2 regions of the Actinoplanes sp. NBRC 101535 genome follow, and region 2 is predicted to be linked to the other one. Evidence: riboswitches for the same ligand, from Rfam matches in the RefSeq annotation. Region 2 holds a riboswitch; the other holds the start of a gene.
What was found. Region 2 has a riboswitch for cyclic di-AMP ahead of QSK32_RS11140 (C40 family peptidase). Riboswitches for the same ligand answer to the same signal wherever they lie in the genome.

Region 1: linked by a shared signal. The riboswitch ahead of QSK32_RS31280 (coiled-coil domain-containing protein) and the one ahead of QSK32_RS11140 (C40 family peptidase) in region 2 are both predicted to bind cyclic di-AMP.

What each region holds. Positions count from the first base shown of each region.
Region 1 covers NZ_BSSY01000013.1:211,154-220,465, reverse strand. Annotated here, with positions in the region: gene QSK32_RS31320 (cysteine dioxygenase) at 1-432, shown strand, start outside; gene QSK32_RS31315 (hypothetical protein) at 419-988, opposite strand; gene QSK32_RS31310 (AAA family ATPase) at 1,009-2,106, opposite strand; gene pnuC (nicotinamide riboside transporter PnuC) at 2,103-2,705, opposite strand; gene QSK32_RS31300 (Atu4866 domain-containing protein) at 2,751-3,113, opposite strand; gene QSK32_RS31295 (TetR/AcrR family transcriptional regulator) at 3,207-3,767, opposite strand; gene QSK32_RS31290 (ABC transporter permease) at 3,972-4,874, shown strand; gene QSK32_RS31285 (ABC transporter ATP-binding protein) at 4,867-5,637, shown strand; gene QSK32_RS31280 (coiled-coil domain-containing protein) at 5,669-6,688, opposite strand; cyclic di-AMP (ydaO/yuaA leader) riboswitch at 6,693-6,828, opposite strand; cyclic di-AMP (ydaO/yuaA leader) riboswitch at 7,036-7,172, shown strand; gene QSK32_RS31275 (coiled-coil domain-containing protein) at 7,178-8,206, shown strand; gene QSK32_RS31270 (glycoside hydrolase family 65 protein) at 8,274-9,312, opposite strand, start outside.
Region 2 covers NZ_BSSY01000003.1:468,899-478,210, reverse strand. Annotated here, with positions in the region: gene QSK32_RS11165 (peptidoglycan D,D-transpeptidase FtsI family protein) at 1-1,870, opposite strand, end outside; gene ftsL (cell division protein FtsL) at 1,877-2,497, opposite strand; gene rsmH (16S rRNA (cytosine(1402)-N(4))-methyltransferase RsmH) at 2,719-3,807, opposite strand; gene mraZ (division/cell wall cluster transcriptional repressor MraZ) at 4,034-4,465, opposite strand; gene QSK32_RS11145 (hypothetical protein) at 5,128-5,457, shown strand; gene QSK32_RS11140 (C40 family peptidase) at 5,870-6,718, opposite strand; cyclic di-AMP (ydaO/yuaA leader) riboswitch at 6,725-6,848, opposite strand; gene QSK32_RS11135 (MurT ligase domain-containing protein) at 7,319-8,542, shown strand; gene QSK32_RS11130 (type 1 glutamine amidotransferase) at 8,532-9,248, shown strand; gene QSK32_RS11125 (TVP38/TMEM64 family protein) at 9,294-9,312, shown strand, end outside.

The DNA.
Region 1 (9,312 bases), on a different contig from region 2:
CGGGAGTACGCGGACGCCGCCCACGAGTGGCCGGTGGCACCCCGGTTCAATCCGGTGGACCGCTGGTACCACCGCCTCGCCGCCGCCGACGACCACGAGGTCTGGCTGCTCACCTGGCTGCCCGGACAGGGCACCGAGATCCACGACCACGGCGGCTCCGCCGGCGCGTTCCACATCTTCGGCGGCACGCTGACCGAGGACACCGTCTCCACCGCCGGCGGCACGCCCCGGATCGTCTCGCGGGAACTCGGCGAGGGCGCCGGACGACGGTTCGGCGGGCACCACATCCACCGGATCATCAACAACTCGATCCGGCCGGCGGTCAGCGTGCACGTCTACGGACCGGCCCTGACCAGCATGACCAAGTACCGGATCGGGCCGGACGGACTCGAGGTGCTGACCGTGGAGAAGGCCGGAGTCAGCTGGGCGTGACGATCCCGGAGCGTCCGGTGTAGAGGTGGCGGGTTCCGTCCACTTCGTACCCGGTGCCCGGGGCGTCCAGCCAGACGATGTACGGCGCGCCCGGCACCAGCCCGGTGATGGTGGTGCTGACCGTGCACGCCGTCGTGGCCGGGACGCTCTGCCAGGGCGGCACCGGTTGCGCACCGGAGACCAGCTGCTGCGGCACCGCGACCACCCGGTACGCCGAGTCGTACTGCCGCGGCCACTCGACCTTCAGCGAACCCGCACCCGGCGTCACCTCGATCGGGATGAGCACCTCCTCGGTACGCATGAACGTCTTGGTACAGCCCGGTGACGGCGCCGGGAGGCTGAGCGTGGGATACGGCGACTCCCGCCAGCTGGGCCCGGTCATCGGAGTCGCGCTCGCCAGCGGCGCGGTCCCGTTCCGCACGTCGATCCACTGACCGCCGGGTCGTGGTGTGCCGGTGGCCGTACCGGGGTCGTGCGTGTCGAGCCCCAGCGCACCACAGCCGCCGAGGGTGAGCGAGATCACCGCCAGAGCCGTGCCGGCCGTCGTGAGCCGCATGGTCACCCCCTCGATACGTCCTACCGATCGGCCGGGGCCGGCCGTTCCTTAGGGAGCTTCGGCGGCGTCAGGTCCCAGCCCGCGGCGAGCATCCGGTCCACCGCCGCGATCGCGGTACGCAGGCGGTCCGCGTACCCACCGGTGAGCTCGACGAACGGCCCGGAACCGGCCGTCAGCAGGTCGCGGAAGCGTCCGGTCATCCACTCCCGCAGGTGCTCACCGTCGCGCAGGCCGTCGTCGACGAAGGGCACCCCGGCGACGTCGGTGAGCAGGCGCAGGTCGGCCGGGCGGGCCAGCGCCGCGACCGCCGGCGACGTGTCGCCCAGGTAGCGCTCCTCCCAGACCGTGGTGGCGAACGCGTCGGTGTCGCCGAACAGCACCGGTGAGCCGTCCCGGGCCGCGGCGTCCTCGGCCGCGCACTGCCGCGTCGCGACCGTCACGAAGTCGTCCCGGTCCCAGGTCACGTCGAAGGCGGTGGCCGCCGGCCGGTCCCGGCGCAGCGCGGCCAGTTTGCGTTCGGTCAGCTCACGGCCGAACTCGGGCACCCAGCGGGTGCCCGCCCAGATCCCGCCGCGCAGCCGGTAGTGCCGGGCCAGCGCCCGGGCCATGGTGGTGGTGCCGGTCGACTCGGCGCCCACCACGATCACCCGGCGGGTGAACCAGGCGCGCGGGCCGGGACCGAGCAGGTGCCAGTGCGCGACCGGGTCGGCCCGGACCGCCGTTCCGGAGACCGGCATCCGCAGCCGGTCCTGGTCGACCAGGACCGGCTCGGCGTGGAAACGGCGGGCCAGTTCGGCGCCGTACTCCTCGGAGGAGAACACCGCGTCGAAGCGGTCGGTGCCGGCCGCCCGCCGGAACACCGCCACGTGCAGGTCCCAGACGGCCGGGTCGGCGTAGTCGATCGGGTGGTCGTCGTGCACGCCGACGAACCGGACCGACGGCCCGTGCGCCTCGCGCAGCCAGCTCAGCCGCAGGCCGAGCGGGATGCTCTCGGTGGAGGCCGGGGCGACCACCACGGTGACCCGCTCGCAGGCGGCCGCCGCGGCCTCGATCAGCGCGTGGTGCCCGGCGTGCGGCGGGTAGAACTTGCCGATGACCAGGCCGTGACCGAATCTCATCGCAGCGCCCTCCGCCAGGACCGCAGGCCCAGCATGCACAGGACCAGGAACGCGACGTAGAGGATCGCGGTCAGCCACAGGCCCTTGTAACCGTAGAGCGGGATGTAGATCAGATCCGCGGTGATCCAGATCCACCAGTTCTCCAGCAGCTTGCGGGTCTGTCCGTAGGTGGCGAGCAGTGACAACGCGGTGGTGAGCGCGTCGGCGAACGGGACCGTGGAGCCGGTCAGCCGGTCGAGGAAGAGCCAGAGGCCGCCGGTCAGCACCGCTCCGGCCACCGCCAGGCCGAGCCACTCGGCCCGACTGGTGACGCGGACCACCAGGCGGGTGCGGTCCTGCCCGCCGAACAGCCAGGCCCACCAGCCGTACAGGCCGAGGACGATGTAGACGATCTGCAGGCCGGCGTCGGCGTAGAGGCCGGCGGTCCAGAAGACGACCATCAGCAGCATGACGTTGAGGACGCCGAGCGGCCAGTTGAGGATGTGCTGCCGCACCAGCAGGCCGACGGTGAGCAGGCCGGTGGCGAAGCCGAGCACCTCGGCCCAGGAGGTCGGCACTCCGAACGCCACCACGGCCGGGCCGTTCAACCAATCGATCACGATGAACAGCATCCCGGCCGCGGGCCGGTGGTGGAAGCCGGTTTCTCAGACCGGCAGCAACCGGTGGCCGGCCATCTCCAGTTCGCCGTCGTGCACGATCACCGCGGTCTGCAGCCCGGAGGCGCCGTCGCGGAGCACCACCGAGCCGCCGTCCAGCTGGTAGGTCCCCCGGGCCGGCTGACGGCGTCCGGCCACCCCGCCGGCGTACGTGCCGTCGGTGCGCAGTTCCAGGCGGACCGTGCCGTCCGGGCTGCGCCAGGCACCGACCAGGGGCGCCCCGGCCGACACCCGGGGACGCCCGTCCAGCGGCACCGCCATGGCGCCGGCCGAGCGGCCCAGGACGATGGCCAGGATCGAGGAGGCGTCCAGGACGGTGGCGTCGACGCGGTGGTCACAAGGAGAAGTCATCTGCTCCGGCTCCGTGGTGGGACGGTGTCGGACTTCTCCTTCGGCGGGCGGACGCCGGCCGCCACGGTTTCCCCCGGTGCGATCCGGGTGCCGCTACGACGCCCTCAGAGCCGCCGTGACGGCCGCGGTGAGCTTTTCGAGATGGTCGTCACTCAGCGGCTCCCGGGCCACCGCGAGACGCCAGTACAGCGGGCCGAGGATCAGGTCCACGGCGAGGTCGGCGTCGGTCCCCTCGGGCAGCTCACCCCGGTGGATCGCCTGGCCGACCAGCTTCTCCCCGACCGCCTGCTGGTGGGTGCGCAAGGCCCGCTGCAGGGTTTCGGAGATCTGCGGATTGCGTGCCGCCTCGGCCATCAGGTCCGGGATGATCTGCGACGCGATCCGGTGCTGGAGCGCCTTGCTCACGATCATCATGAGCAACTCCAGATCACCCGCGAAGCTCCCGGTGTCCGGTAGCGGCACCTTGCGCTCGGCAACGTCCGAGATGATCTCCATGACCATCTCGAGCTTGTTGCTCCAGCGCCGGTAGATAGCGGTTTTGCCGACCCCCGCGCGGCGAGCCACGGCCTCGATGGACAATCGACCGTAGCCGACCTCCGCGAGCTCGTTCATGACCGCGTTGCGGATCGCGACGGTGATGTCGCCTCGGAGCACCGCGGCTCCGGCTGGTGCGCGTTTGACTGTCGCCACCCGTCGACTATACCGCTACGACGTAACGGTTGCGTTCCGCCGTTCGGTCGGCTAACGTCACTGCACGTCGATACGAACCCGTTCCATCGACGCCTGCGGGATCCTGCCATGCTGCTTGCTGTGTTCTCGCGCAAGTCAACGGAGCCGACGAGATCGGAGCACCACTCCATGCCAGAGACGGCGGTCGCCGAGGCCGGCGCTGGGATCTCCCTCAAGGAGCTCGCCCGGCGCAACGGCCTCACCGCGTCGGGACGGCTCCCCAGCCTCCCGGAGTACACGCGCCAGCTGTGGTCCTACCGGCACTTCATCGGGGCGCACGCCAGCGCCAAGATGACCTCATCACTGGGCAGCACCAAGCTCGGCGCCGTGTGGCAGGTCCTCACACCGATCTTCAACGCCGCGGTCTACTACGTGATCTTCGGCGTGATCATCGGCACCAGCAAGAATGTCGACAACTTCCCCGCGTACCTGTGCATCGGGGTCTTCGTCTTCCAGTTCACCCAGTCGATCGTGCAGTCCGGGATCAACGCGATCACCGGCAACCTGGGCATGATCCGGGCGCTGCACTTCCCCCGGGCCAGCCTGCCCCTGTCGGTGGCCCTGGTCGAGATCCGCAACTTCATCGTGGCACTGGGCGTGCTGATGGCCATCGTGCTGCTGACCGGTGAGCCGATCACGTGGCAGTGGCTGCTGGTGGTGCCGCTGCTGCTCCTGCAGTCGGTGTTCAACACCGGCCTGGCCCTGGCCGGCGCGCGCTTCGGCTCGAAGCTTCGCGACGTCAAGCAGCTGATCCCGTTCATCATGCGCTTCTGGATGTACGGCTCGGCCGTGCTCTACCCGGTGACCATGTTCACCGAGAACGACAAGATCGACGGCTGGATGCTCACCCTGATCGAGTCGAACCCGATGCTGATCTTCATCGAGCTGATGCGTCACTCGCTGATGGAGGACGTGCCGCTGGCCGGCACCCCCACCAGCCTCTGGATCGGCGCGACCATCTGGAGCGTCGTCGTCGGGCTCGGCGGTTACGTGTACTTCTGGCGCGGAGAGAAGGGCTACGGCCGTGGCTGACAATCGGATCCCCACCGTCGTCGCTGACGACGCACACGTCATCTACAAGGTCAACAGCTCCGCCGCCGCGGGCAGCGGCAGCCCGCTGGCCAGCTTCAAGCGACTGGTGACCGGCTCCTCCCCCGCCAACGTCCGGGAGGTGCACGCCGTCAAAGGGGTGACCTTCGTGGCGTACCGGGGTGAGGCGATCGGCCTGATCGGCAGCAACGGCTCGGGCAAGTCGACCCTGCTGCGCGCGGTGGCCGGCCTGCTGCCGGTGGCCCGCGGCTCGATCTACGCCTCCGGCCAGCCGTCGCTGCTCGGTGTGAACGCCGCCCTGATGAACGAGCTGCCCGGCGAGCGCAACGTCGAACTGGGTTGCCTGGCCATGGGCATGTCACCCGCCGAGGTGAAGGCCAAGAAGGACGGCATCATCGAGTTCTCCGGCATCAACGAGCGCGGCGACTTCGCCTCGCTGCCGATGCGGACGTACTCCTCCGGCATGGGCGCCCGGCTGCGGTTCTCGATCGCCGCGGCGAAGCAGCACGACGTGCTGCTCATCGACGAGGCGCTGGCCACCGGTGACGCGAAGTTCCGCCGCCGCAGCGAGCAGCGGGTCCGTGAGCTGCGCGCCGAGGCCGGCACGGTCTTCCTGGTCAGCCACAGCGAGCAGTCGATCCGGGACACCTGCGACCGGTGCATCTGGCTCGAGTCCGGCCAGATCCGGGCGGACGGCGCCACCGACGACGTGATGAAAGAGTACGAGGCCTTCATGCGCAAGTAGCGCACGAAGGCCTCGCCGTGGGGCCGGTCGGTCAGTTCACCGAGAGATGCACGTGGTTCGTGTGGTCGCTCGAGGGATCGCCACCGGCCCCGCTGTACGACTTCCAGCCGCTGCTCGGCAGCCAGATCCGCCGGTACCAGATGACGTAGAGCACGTCGAGGGCCTCGGCGTTCTTGATGAAGTAGTTCGCCAGGTTGTTGCCGTAGGTCTTGTCGGCACCGGTGGCGTCGCCGCCGAAGGTGCCCTTCTCCGCGGAGAAGTCACAGGCCCGGCCCTTGGGGTGCTCACCGCTGTTCTGCTCGCGGAAGCACTTGGTGTACCTGGTGAAACCGTCGCTCTTCGCCTGCTTCAGAGCGTGCAGGGTGCGCGGGGTGAGGCAACCACCGGTGGTCGGGTCGTCCTCGGTGCACCCGCTGCCGGATCCGCTGGGCGCCGGATCCGCCGTGGCACTGTCACCGCTGCCGCCGTCGCTGCTCGACGAGGCGTCGGCGCCCTGGTTGGCCTTCTTCAGCGCGGTCTCCGCCTGGACCTTCTTCTTGGCCATGACGTTGACCTGCTTCGCCTGGTCACGCACGGCGGCGTCGATCGCGGTCTTGGCCTTGGCCTGGGTGTCGCGGGTCGTCTTGAGGTCCTCGATCGCCTGGTTCTGCTTCGAGGCCACGGTGGCGAGCGATTCCGCCCGGTCGACGAATCCGCCGGTCGAGCTGGCACCGATCAGGGCGGTCAGCGGTCCGAGCCGGCCGTTCGTGTAGGCCTGCCGGGCGATCTCGTCGAGCACCGCCTGCTTCGGACCGAGTTCGGTGTCCAGGCGCTTGACCTCGGCGGTCAGCTTGACCTGCTGTTCCTTGGACTTCTTCAGGTCGGCCTTGGCCTTGACGTAGCCGCTGGAGGCGTCCTCCAGTTGCTCGATCAGCGACTTGGATCCGCCCTCGCCGTCGTCGCCGGAGTCGCCCGGGGCCGCAGAGGCCGGGGACGCGGCGAACACCAGCCCGCACACGGCGACCAGTAACGCCGTGATCGGGGCGAATCGCCGCGCAGTCGGTTGCTGCACAGGTAATTCCTTCCGTCGGCCGCCGACCGGGTTAGCTGACGGGTTCGGGACGAAGGAAATCCCTACCGCTGGCGCGGATTCACCCCGAGGAAAATGGTTCCCCGGTTCGCCGGGGGGTGGCGATTAGGCGGCGGCTCCCATACGGGAACCGCGTCCGACCATACCCACTCGGGCCAAGGATCGACAGATCTCGTACGCACCGCAATGGGGTGACGACATGAGGTGATTCGATTACCGAAAGTCATTGTGAGGTAACGCATTTCGCCGTTCTCAGAGCCTGATCCACGGCGATATCTCAGGTAAACTCGGCGCCGGTCCTGCCAGGACGGCACCGCCCCCGAGTTGCCGGCAGGCCGCCGCCCAATCGCCTCCCAGGCGAGCCGGGGACCCAGGTCACTGGGGTGAATCCGCCTGACAACGGCGGTAGGGATCGCTTCCGTCCCGAACCCGTCAGCTAACCCGGTCGGCGGTGACAAGGAAGGAATGTTGATGACCGCACGTCCCCGCCGGTGGCTGACACTCGCCCTGGCGCCGCTGATGGCGACCGCGATGTTCGTGGGCCCCGTGGCCCCGGCTTCCGCGGCACCCGGCGGCAGCACCACGGCCGAAGAGGAGGACGAGGACGCCAACCTGTCGACCGTGCTGGAGTCGACGAACCGGCGTTACGTCTCCGCCAAGGCAGCCGTGGCCAAGTCCGTCAAGAACCAGAAGGAACTCGCCTCCGGCATCAAAGCCGCCGAGGCACGCCGGGACGTCCTCATTCCCGAGGTCAACTCGATCGCGAAACAGCAGTACATGACCGGCGACGTGAGCGCCCTGGGCTTCCTGCTCAGCGCGGACACGTCGAACGATTTCCTGAGCAAGGCGGTCTCCCTGGAGGAGATCAACCGGCTGCACGACAGCAAGCTGAGTGAGCTCAACGACGCCCTCGAAGAGATCACCGCGAAGAAGACCGCGCTGGACGCCGAGCTCAAGAACGAGCAGGAACAGCTCGCCGTTCAGAAGAAGCAGAAGGAAGCGGCCGAGAAGCAGCTGACGCTCCTCGGCGGTGGCACCGGGATCAACAGCACCATCACCGACGGCTTCGTCGCCGCGAAATCGGCGACGGCCAAGGCGGCACCCCGCAACGCCCAGGGCGGCTTCTCCGCGGAGAGCTGCAACCAGGACGACCCGACCACGAGCGGCTGCATCACGAAACGCACGCTCAACATGTACAAGGAGACCAAGAAGGCCGGCTTCGACCTGTTCGTCGGATGTCACCGCACCGGTGGCCCGTTCGAGCACCCGAAGGGCCGGGCCTGCGACTGGTCGCTGCAGAAGAGCGGATTCTCGTCGGCGCACAACGACAAGATGATGAAGTACGGCAACGACCTGACGGCCTTCCTGGTCCGCAACGCCGACGCACTCGGCATCTACTACGTGATCTGGTACAAGCAGATCTGGTTCCCGGCCAGCGGCTGGAAGCAGTACCACGGGGTCAGCGACCACACCGACCACGTGCACGTCTCGATGCTCTGACAGACCCACCGAAAAGCCCCCGTCCCTCGCTGCCGGCGAGGAACGGGGGCTTTCTCGTGGTACGGGGTCAGTGCACCGCGCGGCGCACCGGGGCCCGTCCGGCCGGCTGAACCGGCGCGGGGCCGACCGGCAGGGCCGGCGGGATCGCCATCGTCACCGGGCGGACCTGGGTGACCTCGATCTCCTTGCCGTGGTGGTGCAGCGTCAGCCGAGCCGAGCCGCCGCCGTTGCGCAGGGAGTAGGTGACCTCCTCCGCGGTGACGTTCACCCGCAGCCGCAGACCGTGCCAGAGCAGCGAGAACTCCAGGTTGTTGATCCGGCTGGGCAGGCGCGGCGCGAACGACAGCTGACCGTTGAAGTCACGCATGCCGCCGAGACCGGCGACCAGCGCGATCCACGACCCGGCCAGCGACGCCACGTGCACGCCGTCCCGGGCGTTCTGGTGCAGGTCGTGCAGGTCCATCAGGGCGGCCTCGCCCAGATAGTCGTGCGCCAGCTCCAGGTGCCCGGTCTCGGCCGCCAGCACCGCCTGCACGCAGGCCGACAGCGACGAGTCCCGGACGGTCCGCGCGTCGTAGTAGGCGAAGTTGCGCGCCTTCTCCTCCGGCGTGAACGCGTCACCGCGGATGTACATCGCCATGACCAGGTCGGCCTGCTTGATCACCTGCTTGCGGTACAGGTCGAAGTACGGGAAGTTCAGCAGCAGCGGGTACGCCTCCGGCGGGGTGCCGTCGAAGTCCCACTCCGAGAGCCGGGTGAAGCCCTCGCACTGCTGGTGGACGCCGAGTTCCTTGTCGTACGGGATGTGCACGGCCGCCGCCGCGTCCCGCCACGACGCCGTCTCCTCGTCGTCCACACCCAGCTTGCGCGCCAGGTCCGGGTGCCGCTTGCAGGCCTCGACCGCGGTCATCAGGTTCTGCTGCGCCATCAGGTTGGTGTAGATGTTGTCGTTCACCACGGCCGTGTACTCGTCCGGCCCGGTGACACCGTCGATGTGGAACCGCCCGTGCCGGTCGTGGTGACCCAGCGAGCGCCACAGCCGGGCGGTCTCCACCAGCAGTTCCAGGCCGACCTCACGCTCGAAGTCGTAGTCGCCGGTGGCCTGC
Region 2 (9,312 bases):
CCTCCGGCTTGAGCAGTTCACCGTCGGCCTCGCCGGGCATGCCCTCCCCGGTCGACTCCCCCAGGCCGAACAGCTTCTGGTACTCGTAAAGCTTCTCCTTGCCGAGCTGGTCGGCGATCAGGATGGTGCCCACGTTGGAAGAGAGCGCCAGCAGCCCCTCCATCGTCATCAGCGTGCCCTTGTCCTGCGGATGCGAGTCCTCGAAGGGGAATCCGCCCCGGCTGATCGCCGGACCGATGGCCAGGGTCGACTCCGGGGTGATGATCCCCTCCTGCAGGGCCGCGCCGAAGACGAGCGCCTTGTGCGTCGAGCCCGGGTCGGTCACCACCGCGGTCGGCACGTCGATGCGCTCCACCGGGTCGAAATCCTGCGGCTTGGCGGCGTTGTAGGGCGGGTAGCTGGCCTGCGCCACCACCTCACCGGTCTCGGCGTTCATCACGACCGCCCCGGCCACCGTCGCCTTCGCCTTCTCCGCGGCCTTCTTGAGGATGCGCTGCACGTCGAACTGCACGTACTGGTCGATGGTGAGCTTCAGGGAGTTGCCCGGCTGGGCGGCGGTGTACTGCTCGTACCCGCCCGGGATCGGCTTGTTGAGGTTCCCCTTGCCGATCTCGAAGATCCGCTTGCCGTCGGTGCCGTGCAGCAGGTCGTCGTAGCGCGCCTCCAGGCCCTCCAGGCCGTGGTGGTCGTCGCCGGTGAACCCGATCAGGTTCGCGGCGAGGTCCTTGCCCGGCACGTCGCGCCGCTCGTCGCTGTGGGTGTAGATCCCGGGCAGGGCGAGCGCCTCGATCCGGTCGGCGACACCGACGTCCACGCCCCGGGCCAGGTACCGGAACTGCAACCAGCGCCCGAGCACCTGCTTGCGCTGCATGTTCTCGGCCAGCTCGGACTGCGCCACGCCCACCAGCGGCGCGAGTTGCGCCGCGATGCCCGGGATGTCCTTCTGCAGGGCGGTGTTCTCCGGGTCGGCGGAGACGTACCGTGCCTCGACGCTGTGCGCCAGCACCTCACCGTTGGTGTCCAGGATGCTGCCACGCGGCGCGGGCAGCTGCACCGTGCTGAGACGCTTCTCCCGCAGGTCGAGCAGCTGCGCCACCTCCTGCTCGGAGGTGCCCAGCTGCAGCACCACCAGCCGCACGCCGATGGTGACGAACAGGGAGAGCGCCAGCACCGTGCCCAGCCGCAGACGCCGGCTGCTGCTCGCCAGTTTCGGCGGCTCCGGCGGCACCGGGCGGGCACGGCGGGCGTCCCGGTCACGCCCGTCGCGTTCCGAACCCCGCTTCACGGTCACGGTCCGCCGTGGTCCGGCTTCCTTGGGGGTACGCGCTGAAGATGATCGTGTCCGGTCAGAGGCAGACCGGTCGCCCCCGGTGCCGGAACGGGGTTCCGCCTTCTTCGGCTGTTCGGCACGGGGCTCGGCGGCACGCTTGCCGCGCTGCTTCGGCGGCTCCTCCGGCGGCGGCTCGGCACCGCGGCCACGCCCGCGGGTGCGGGGCGCGGTGTCGCCCTCACCCCCGTCGAGCACCTGCAGCGCCGGCCGGAACGGATCAGTCGTGCGCCCGGACCGCGGCAGGCGTCCCCGCTCGGCCACGGTGCGCCCGCGCGGCGTGTAGGCGCGCGCCTCACTGATGCTGCTGCGCCCGCGCCGCCCGTCCCGGGGCGGCTGCCCGTCGCGTGAATGTCCGTCGCGTTGCTGACCATCGCGTTGCTGACCGTCGCGGGGCTGACCGTCGCGGGGCTGACCGTCGCGGGGCTGACCGTCGCGGGGCCGCTGCTCCTCGCCCGTCTCGGCGTCCGGAAGGTCTCGCGACGAGCCGCGCCGGGGCGGAGTGCCCCGGCGCGGAGTGTCGTCGTCGTCTCGTGGAGACATCGCGGCCTACTGACCGGCCGCAGCCGGGGCAGAGGCTTGTCCGGTCCCGGCCTGACCGGTCCCGGCTTGTCCAGTCGCGGCTTGTCCAGTCGCGGCCTGACCGGTCGCGGCCTGACCGGTCGCGGCCTGACCGGTCGCGGCCTGACCAGCCGCGGTCGAGGCGGACGCGGACGGCGTCACCGTCGACAGGTTCGGCTGGGCCACCGGTCCGACCGTGCCCTTGCCCGGCTTCGGCGGCCTCACGATCTTGCCGTCCGGCAGCCGGATCATCGCCGGAGTGCCCGGCACCAGACCCTGCTGACGCGCCATCGCCGACAGGTTGCCCGGACCGGACACCTGGATCAGCTGACGCTCCAGCTCCTGCTGCTGCGTGTCGAGCCCGGCCCGCTCCTTCTGCAGGGCGTCCAGACGGAAGGACTGCTCCATCGTCTTGGTGTTGATCAGGAGGATGCCCAGCACGCCGGCGAGCACCACCACGATCACCGAGGCGGCGAAGGTGACCCGCGGCGCCCGGATCGGCAGCGGTGGCGCCACCCACAGGCGGGGCCGCGCGTCCGGCATCCCCGGCGCCTCGCCGGGAACGTCAAGTGCCAGAGCCGCGGTGCCCTCGACGGGCGCACCGGTCACGGGTTTCCCCTTGCCGGACCGCATCCCTGAACGGCGCGTGTCGGATTGACCACGGCGCGTGTCGGCCGACGACCTCGTCGAGCCGGCGTTCGTTGCGGACTGGCGCACCCCCCGGGCGCCAGTCCCCTCGCCGGCCTCGCTCATCCGGCGTCCCCGCTCACCGTCCCCGGTGCGCGGCCGCTCGGCCCGGCCCCCCGGCCGAGGCGCGGCGGATCGCTCGCTCATGATCGTCCCTCCCCCTCCTGTTTCGCCCCCGGGCGTAACCGCCCTTGTCCCCCACCCGTTGACACCCGTGGCCGCTCGCGGCCGGCCATCGGTGCCCGGTCGTACTTCCGTCCCTGCTCCCGCTCGTCGATCCGTTCCACCGCTCGCAGCTTCACCGAGGCAGCCCTCGGGTTCTCCGCCACCTCGGCCTCGGTCGGCGGCTCCGACCCTCGGGTCAGCAACCGCATCGACGGCCCGGTGCCGGGCAGCTCGACCGGAAGGTCGACCGGCCCGGTGCTGCGCACCCTCGCGGTGAAGGCGCGCTTGACGATCCTGTCCTCCAACGATTGATAACTCATCACCACAAGTCGCCCGTTGATCGCCAGAGCGTCCAAAGCGGCGGGAACCGCGGACTCCACCGAGTCCAGCTCCCCGTTCACCTCAATGCGTAGTGCCTGGAACGTCCGCTTGGCGGGATTACCACCCGTTCGCCGCGCGGCGGCCGGGATCGAGTCCTTCACCAGATCCGCCAACCTCGCCGTGGAGGTGATCCGGTTCTTCGCCCGCTCCCGCACGATCGTCGAGACGATCCGCGTCGCGAACTTCTCCTCCCCGTACTGCCGGAGGATCCGCACCAGCTCACCCGGCTCGTAGCCGTTGACGACCTCCTCGGCGGTGGCGCCGCGGGACTGGTCCATCCGCATGTCCAGGGGGGCGTCCTGCGCGTACGCGAAACCGCGGTCCGCCTCGTCCAGCTGGAGCGAGGAGACCCCGAGGTCGAACAGTCCGCTGTCGATCGCCGGAATCCCGAGTTCGTCGAGCACTCGCGGCAGCTCGTGATAGATCGCGTGCACCAGGTGCGTGCGATCGGCGAACCGGGAGAGCCGGTGCCGGGCGTGGGCGAGAGCCTCGGTGTCGCGGTCCAGTCCGATCAGGACCACGTCCGGGAATCGTTCGAGCACCGCCTCGGCATGCCCGCCGAGACCGAGCGTGAAGTCGACGTGGACGGCGCCCGGCCGGCCCAGGGCGGGAGCGAGCAACTCGAGGCAGCGCTCGAGCAGCACCGGCACGTGCGTGCCCCGCGGCTCCCCCATGACGACCCCCATTGCCCCACCATCTTGCGTCTCACCCGGCTCTTGCCGTGCCACACCGGCCCGGCCGCCATTCCGTACCACCAGATCCCCATCCGCTCATGTCCTATGCCCAATGAACCGGGCTCGGACACGCGCCTGGCGCCGGGGAAGAGGCGCCAGGAGCGGGAGCGGCTGGAGATCTCGAGGTACGGCAGCAGTGGCGTCCGGGCCGGTCACAAAGGCCCACCGAGTGCACGCCCTACAGTCCGCCGGGCAGCACCCCCTCCTCGATGTCGGCGAACTCCTGCTCGCTCGCCGCGAGGTAGTCCTCCCAGGACTGCTTGTCCCAGATCTCGACCCGAGTGCTCGCCCCGATCACCACGAGGTCGCGCCCGAGGCTCGCATAATCGCGCAGGTGGGCCGGTATGGTCACCCGCCCCTGCTTGTCGGGCACCTCGTCGTGAGCACTGGCGAAGAACACCCGGCCGTAAGCCCGGGCGGCCTTGTTGGTCACCGGCGCCTCACGTAGCTGACCGGCGATCCGCTGGAACTCCGGCATCGGGAACACGTAAAGACAGCGCTCCTGCCCCTTCGTGATCACGACACCTCCCGCCAGCTCGTCACGGAACTTGGCCGGGAGGATCAGCCGGCCCTTCTCGTCGAGGCGCGGGGTGTGTGTGCCGAGGAACATCCGGCCCCAACCCCCTTGCCGTGGCGTTCCGCTCCTTCGCGGAGGGAGTCGGACCACCTGTCAACTCGGGCCGGCAGGTCCCGTCTCGTTCCTCGGTCCTGCCACTGCGCCCCACTCTACTCCACTTCCCTCCACCTGCAACCCGAAAGCAGCCGCTCGCGAGGCCTTTTCGCGGACGTAATCCCTGTTCACAGGCGGTGGAGCGCAGTGGAGCGCTCTTCCATGATCCACTCCGTCCGGTTTCCGACATGGAGCGCTCACAGTCCCGTATGACCCACTTTCCAACCCGACTTTCCACCCCCCACACCCGCCCGCCGCGCCCCCCGGGAGGAAAGTGGAGGGACGCCACAAACCCCCCACCCCCTCCAGTGGAGCGAAGTGGAGCCCTCTCACCCGCCCCGCCCCTCGACGCCCCGCCCCGCCCCGCCCCGCCCCGCCCCGCCCCGCAAGCCCACACCCCTGCGAGCCCACACGTCACCAAGGGCAACCCCGACCCTCCACCCGACCGAACCCAGCCGTCGCCCACGGCCGACTTGCGGGCGCCGAGGAGGCGTGGCTGACGGCCGGACCCGGTCAGCCGTCGCCCACGGCTAACTTGCGGGCTCAGCGAAGCCATCCGCGACGGCCGGGGCTAGACATGTTTCGTCATCAGGGTCCGCGTGGTGAGTTCAGCCGCCCATCCCGCCCGTATTCACCACACCGCCACGGGCGTGGTGACTTCGGGCGTCCAGCGCGCCCGTAATCACCACACCGCCACGGGCGTGGTGACTTCGGGCGTCCAGCGCGCCCGTAATCACCACACCACCACGGGCGTGGTGATTTCAGGCGTCCAGCGCGCCCGTAATCACCACACCACCACGGGCGTGGTGATTTCAGGCGTCCAGCGCGCCCGTAATCACCACACCACCACGGGCGTGGTGATTTCAGGCGTCCAGCGCGCCCGAAGTCACCACGCGGATGGGCTTCGCACCCTGACCACGAAACGTGTCTAGATCAGCCGTCGGCCATGGCTGGCTTGCGACTTCACAACAACCACCCACGACGGCCAAGCCACCCGAGCCGCCACCCACGGCTCCCCGACCGCCCCACAAGAACCACCGACGACGGCCGAGCCTGCCCAGCCGTCGGCTACAACTAGGGTCTCGGACTCGGTCGCGGCCACGGCGTGAGGCGGGAAGCCGGGACGGTGCGGGACGGCGCGGGACGGCGTACACCGTGAAAGCGGGCCCGGCCGACGCAGGCGGCGGCAGAAGGGCGGAAACGCGCGTGGGGCCGTGACCCCACCAGGTCACGGCCCCACAACGCGTACTTCACCACGGCCGGCACGCCACCACGCCGCCTGACCGGTTACACCTTACTTACTGCACCCGCTGCGCTACTGCGCCGAACGGGCACCGGGGAGCGTCATGCCACCAGTCGGCGTACGACGTAGTTGCTGCTCCAGATCTTGTGCTTGCCGACCCGGGCGCCCGAGTGCGGCGAGTCGTACATGTATCCGTTACCGGCGTAGATGCCGGCGTGGTACCCGTACGACCCGTTACGGAAGACGATCAGGTCGCCGACCTTCTTGTTGCTCTTGGCGACCTTCTTGCCGTAATTCTGCTGGGAGTTCGCCTTGTGCGGCAGGGACTTGCCGGCCGCCTTCTTGTAGACGTACTTGGTGAACCCCGAGCAGTCGAAGCGCTTGGGCCCGGACGAGCCGTACTTGTACAGCGCGCCCTTGTGCTTCTTCGCCTCAGCGAGGATCTTCGCGCCACTCGCCTTGACCGTGATCTTCACCTTGTCGGTGGAGACCTGGTTGTAGCCCGTACCCGTGAAGATCGTCCGCACGTACGCCGTGGTCTTCGGCTTCGCGGAGAGGGTGACCGCACCGCTGCTGCTCGTCTTCGTGGCCAGTGTCTTCCACTTGCCACTGGACAGGGTCTGCAGACGGACGGTGCCCTTGGCGACCTTGCCGGTCTTGGGGTCGATCACCTTGGCGGTGACCTTGACTGCGGATCCCCACTTGATGCTCTTGCTGGCCGCCTTGGCGGTCAGCTTGGGCGTGACCTTCGCGGTGGCCACCGTGGTGGTCGCCGCGACCGGAGTGACCGTGGTCGGTGCGACCTCGGTCGTCGTCGCTGCCGCCGAGGCGGCCGACCCGGCCATGAGCTGGCCGGCGGAGAGGCAGAGGCCCAGGGACAGTGCGGCAGTGCCGGAACCGACGACGGTACGACGACGGGCCTGGCGGTGACGCGCTCTGTATTCGTGCACGGTAGAGATATCCCTCCGGCACGCCTGCGAGGTTAGCTGTCGGGTTCGGGCGGGAAGGTTGCCCGGCCGCACAAGGCGGCTTCACCCCAAGGTCTTCCCCGCTCGCCGCCGGATGTGGCGGTGACGCGGAGGACCGGTATTGGTTCCCCCGTCCCCGCCCCCGAATGCCTTGTTCGTGTCATGCAGTGGTTCCTCTGTCGCACCGACCGACCCGGGGCAGGGCTCGGCGTGAACCGGTTCGGTACGACCGGCGAGCGGTTGCCCCCGGCCACACCTTGGTACCCGAACAACTCCATGATCGTCAGCACCAGTTCCGCCACTCTCCGTGACGTCGAAAGTGGTCACTGTCCATTTTGTTACCGCCACGAGACAAATGCCGCTACCTCAAGTGAGCAGTTCAGTACGATCCGTATAAATCAATGGGTGAACCAGAACACATAAAAACCGAGACCGTCACCCGTTCGAAACACCGAATTGCCCCGACCGGCGGAAATGCCTCCGCCCGTTCAGCCGACCCCCCGACACCCGTTGATCGAGCCGTTCCGGCCACGCGACGTAACAACGGCTTCCGGTACCCTCGCTGGCGTGACGGACGGGAAATTGCCACTCATCGCCAAGGTCGCGACCACCGCGTCGAAGACCGCGGCCGCGCTCTCCAGAGCCGCGGGACGCGGCGACGGCTCGGTGATCGGCGGCTGGATCGGCCTCAAGATCGACCCTGACCTGCTGGCCCACCTCTCGTCCGGCCGGGCCGTGGCGCTGGTCTCCGGGACGAACGGGAAGACCACCACCACCCGCTTCACCGCGGCCGCCATCGGCGTGCTCGGACGGGTGGCCACGAACTCGTACGGCGCCAACATGCCGACCGGCCACACCTCGGCGCTGGCGAAGGAGGGCCACACCCCGTTCGCCGTGCTCGAGGTGGACGAGCACTACATGGCCCAGGTCATCGAGGCCACCCGCCCCCGGGTGGTGGCGTTGCTGAACCTCTCCCGTGACCAGCTCGACCGGGCGAAGGAGGTGGCGATGATGGCGCAGATGTGGAAGACCACCCTGGGCCAGCACCCCGACATCCGGGTGGTCGCCAACTCCGACGACCCGATGGTGGTCTGGTCCGCGAGCAGCAGCCCCCAGGTGACCTGGTTCAGCGCCGGCCAGCGCTGGCAGGACGACTCGTTCGTCTGCCCGGAGAGCGGCCACCCGATCGAGCGCTCCGGCGGCGACTGGTGGTGCACCGGCTGCCCGCTGCGCCGGCCGAAGCCGCAGTGGTCGGTCGAGGACGAGGGCGTCATCGACCCGCGCGGCGACTGGCACCTGGTCAAGCTGCAGCTGCCCGGCCGGGTCAACATCGGCAACGCGGCCACCGCGCTCGCCGTCGCCGCCGAATTCGGGGTCCGCCCGATAGAGGCACTCCCCCGGCTCGCCCGGGTGACCTCCATCGCCGGCCGGTACGCTCAGGTCGAGCGGGACGGCCGCAACATCCGCCTGCTCCTGGCGAAGAACCCGGCCAGCTGGCTGGAGGCCTTCGACATGGCCGAGCAGGCGCCCACACTGCTCTCCATCAACGCCCGCGACCCCGACGGCATGGACACGTCGTGGCTCTACGACGTCGACTTCTCGCCGCTGCGCGACGGCCGTCCGGTGCTGATCACCGGTGACCGTGCTTACGACCTGGCCGTCCGGCTGCAGGTGAACCAGGTGCCGTTCCGGCACGTACAGAGTTTCGACGAGGCGCTGGCGAGTGTTCCGCCCGGCCGCCTCGAAGTGATCGCCAACTACACGGCGTTCCAGGACATCCGAGCGGAGTTGGACCGTGTCAACTGAGTCCCTGCGGATCGTGTGGATCTACCCCGATCTGCTCTCGACCTACGGCGACCGGGGCAACCTGCTGATCCTGGCGCACCGGGCGGCCGCCCGTGGCATCCCGGTGGAGACCTACGAGGTCCGCTCCGATCAGCAGATGCCGACCACGGCCGACGTCTACCTGATCGGTGGCGGCGAGGACGGACCGCAGGCCGCGGCCGCCCAGCGCCTGATCACCGACGGCGGCCTGCACCGGGCCGTCAACCAGGGCGCGGCCGTCCTGGCGATCTGCGCCGGGTACCAGTTGTTCGGGCACTCCTTCTTCGCGAAGGGGCAGAAGTGCGCCGGTCTGGGCCTGCTCGACCTGTACTCGGACCGGGGACCGACCCGCGCCGTCGGCGAACTGCGCGGTGACATCGACCCGCGGCTCGGACTGCCCGCGCTGACCGGCTTCGAGAACCACGGCGGGCGTACCCATCTGGGGCCGAACGCGACACCCCTGGCCAAGGTCACCGCCGGCATCGGCAACGGCGACCAGACCGAGGGCGCCTGGGCCGGCAAGATCCTCGGCACGTACTCGCACGGTCCGGCGCTGGCTCGCAACCCAGCTATAGCCGATCTGCTCCTGCGCTGGTCCACCGGCGCGGATAGGCTTGCGCCCCTCGACGATGCTTGGGCCGAACGGCTCAGGGGGGAGAGGCTCGCCGCCGCGGCGAGCCCGGCCTGACAGACGGATCCTGGACCGACGATGAAGTGGGGACGGTAAGCCTGTATGACCGACATCCTGATCG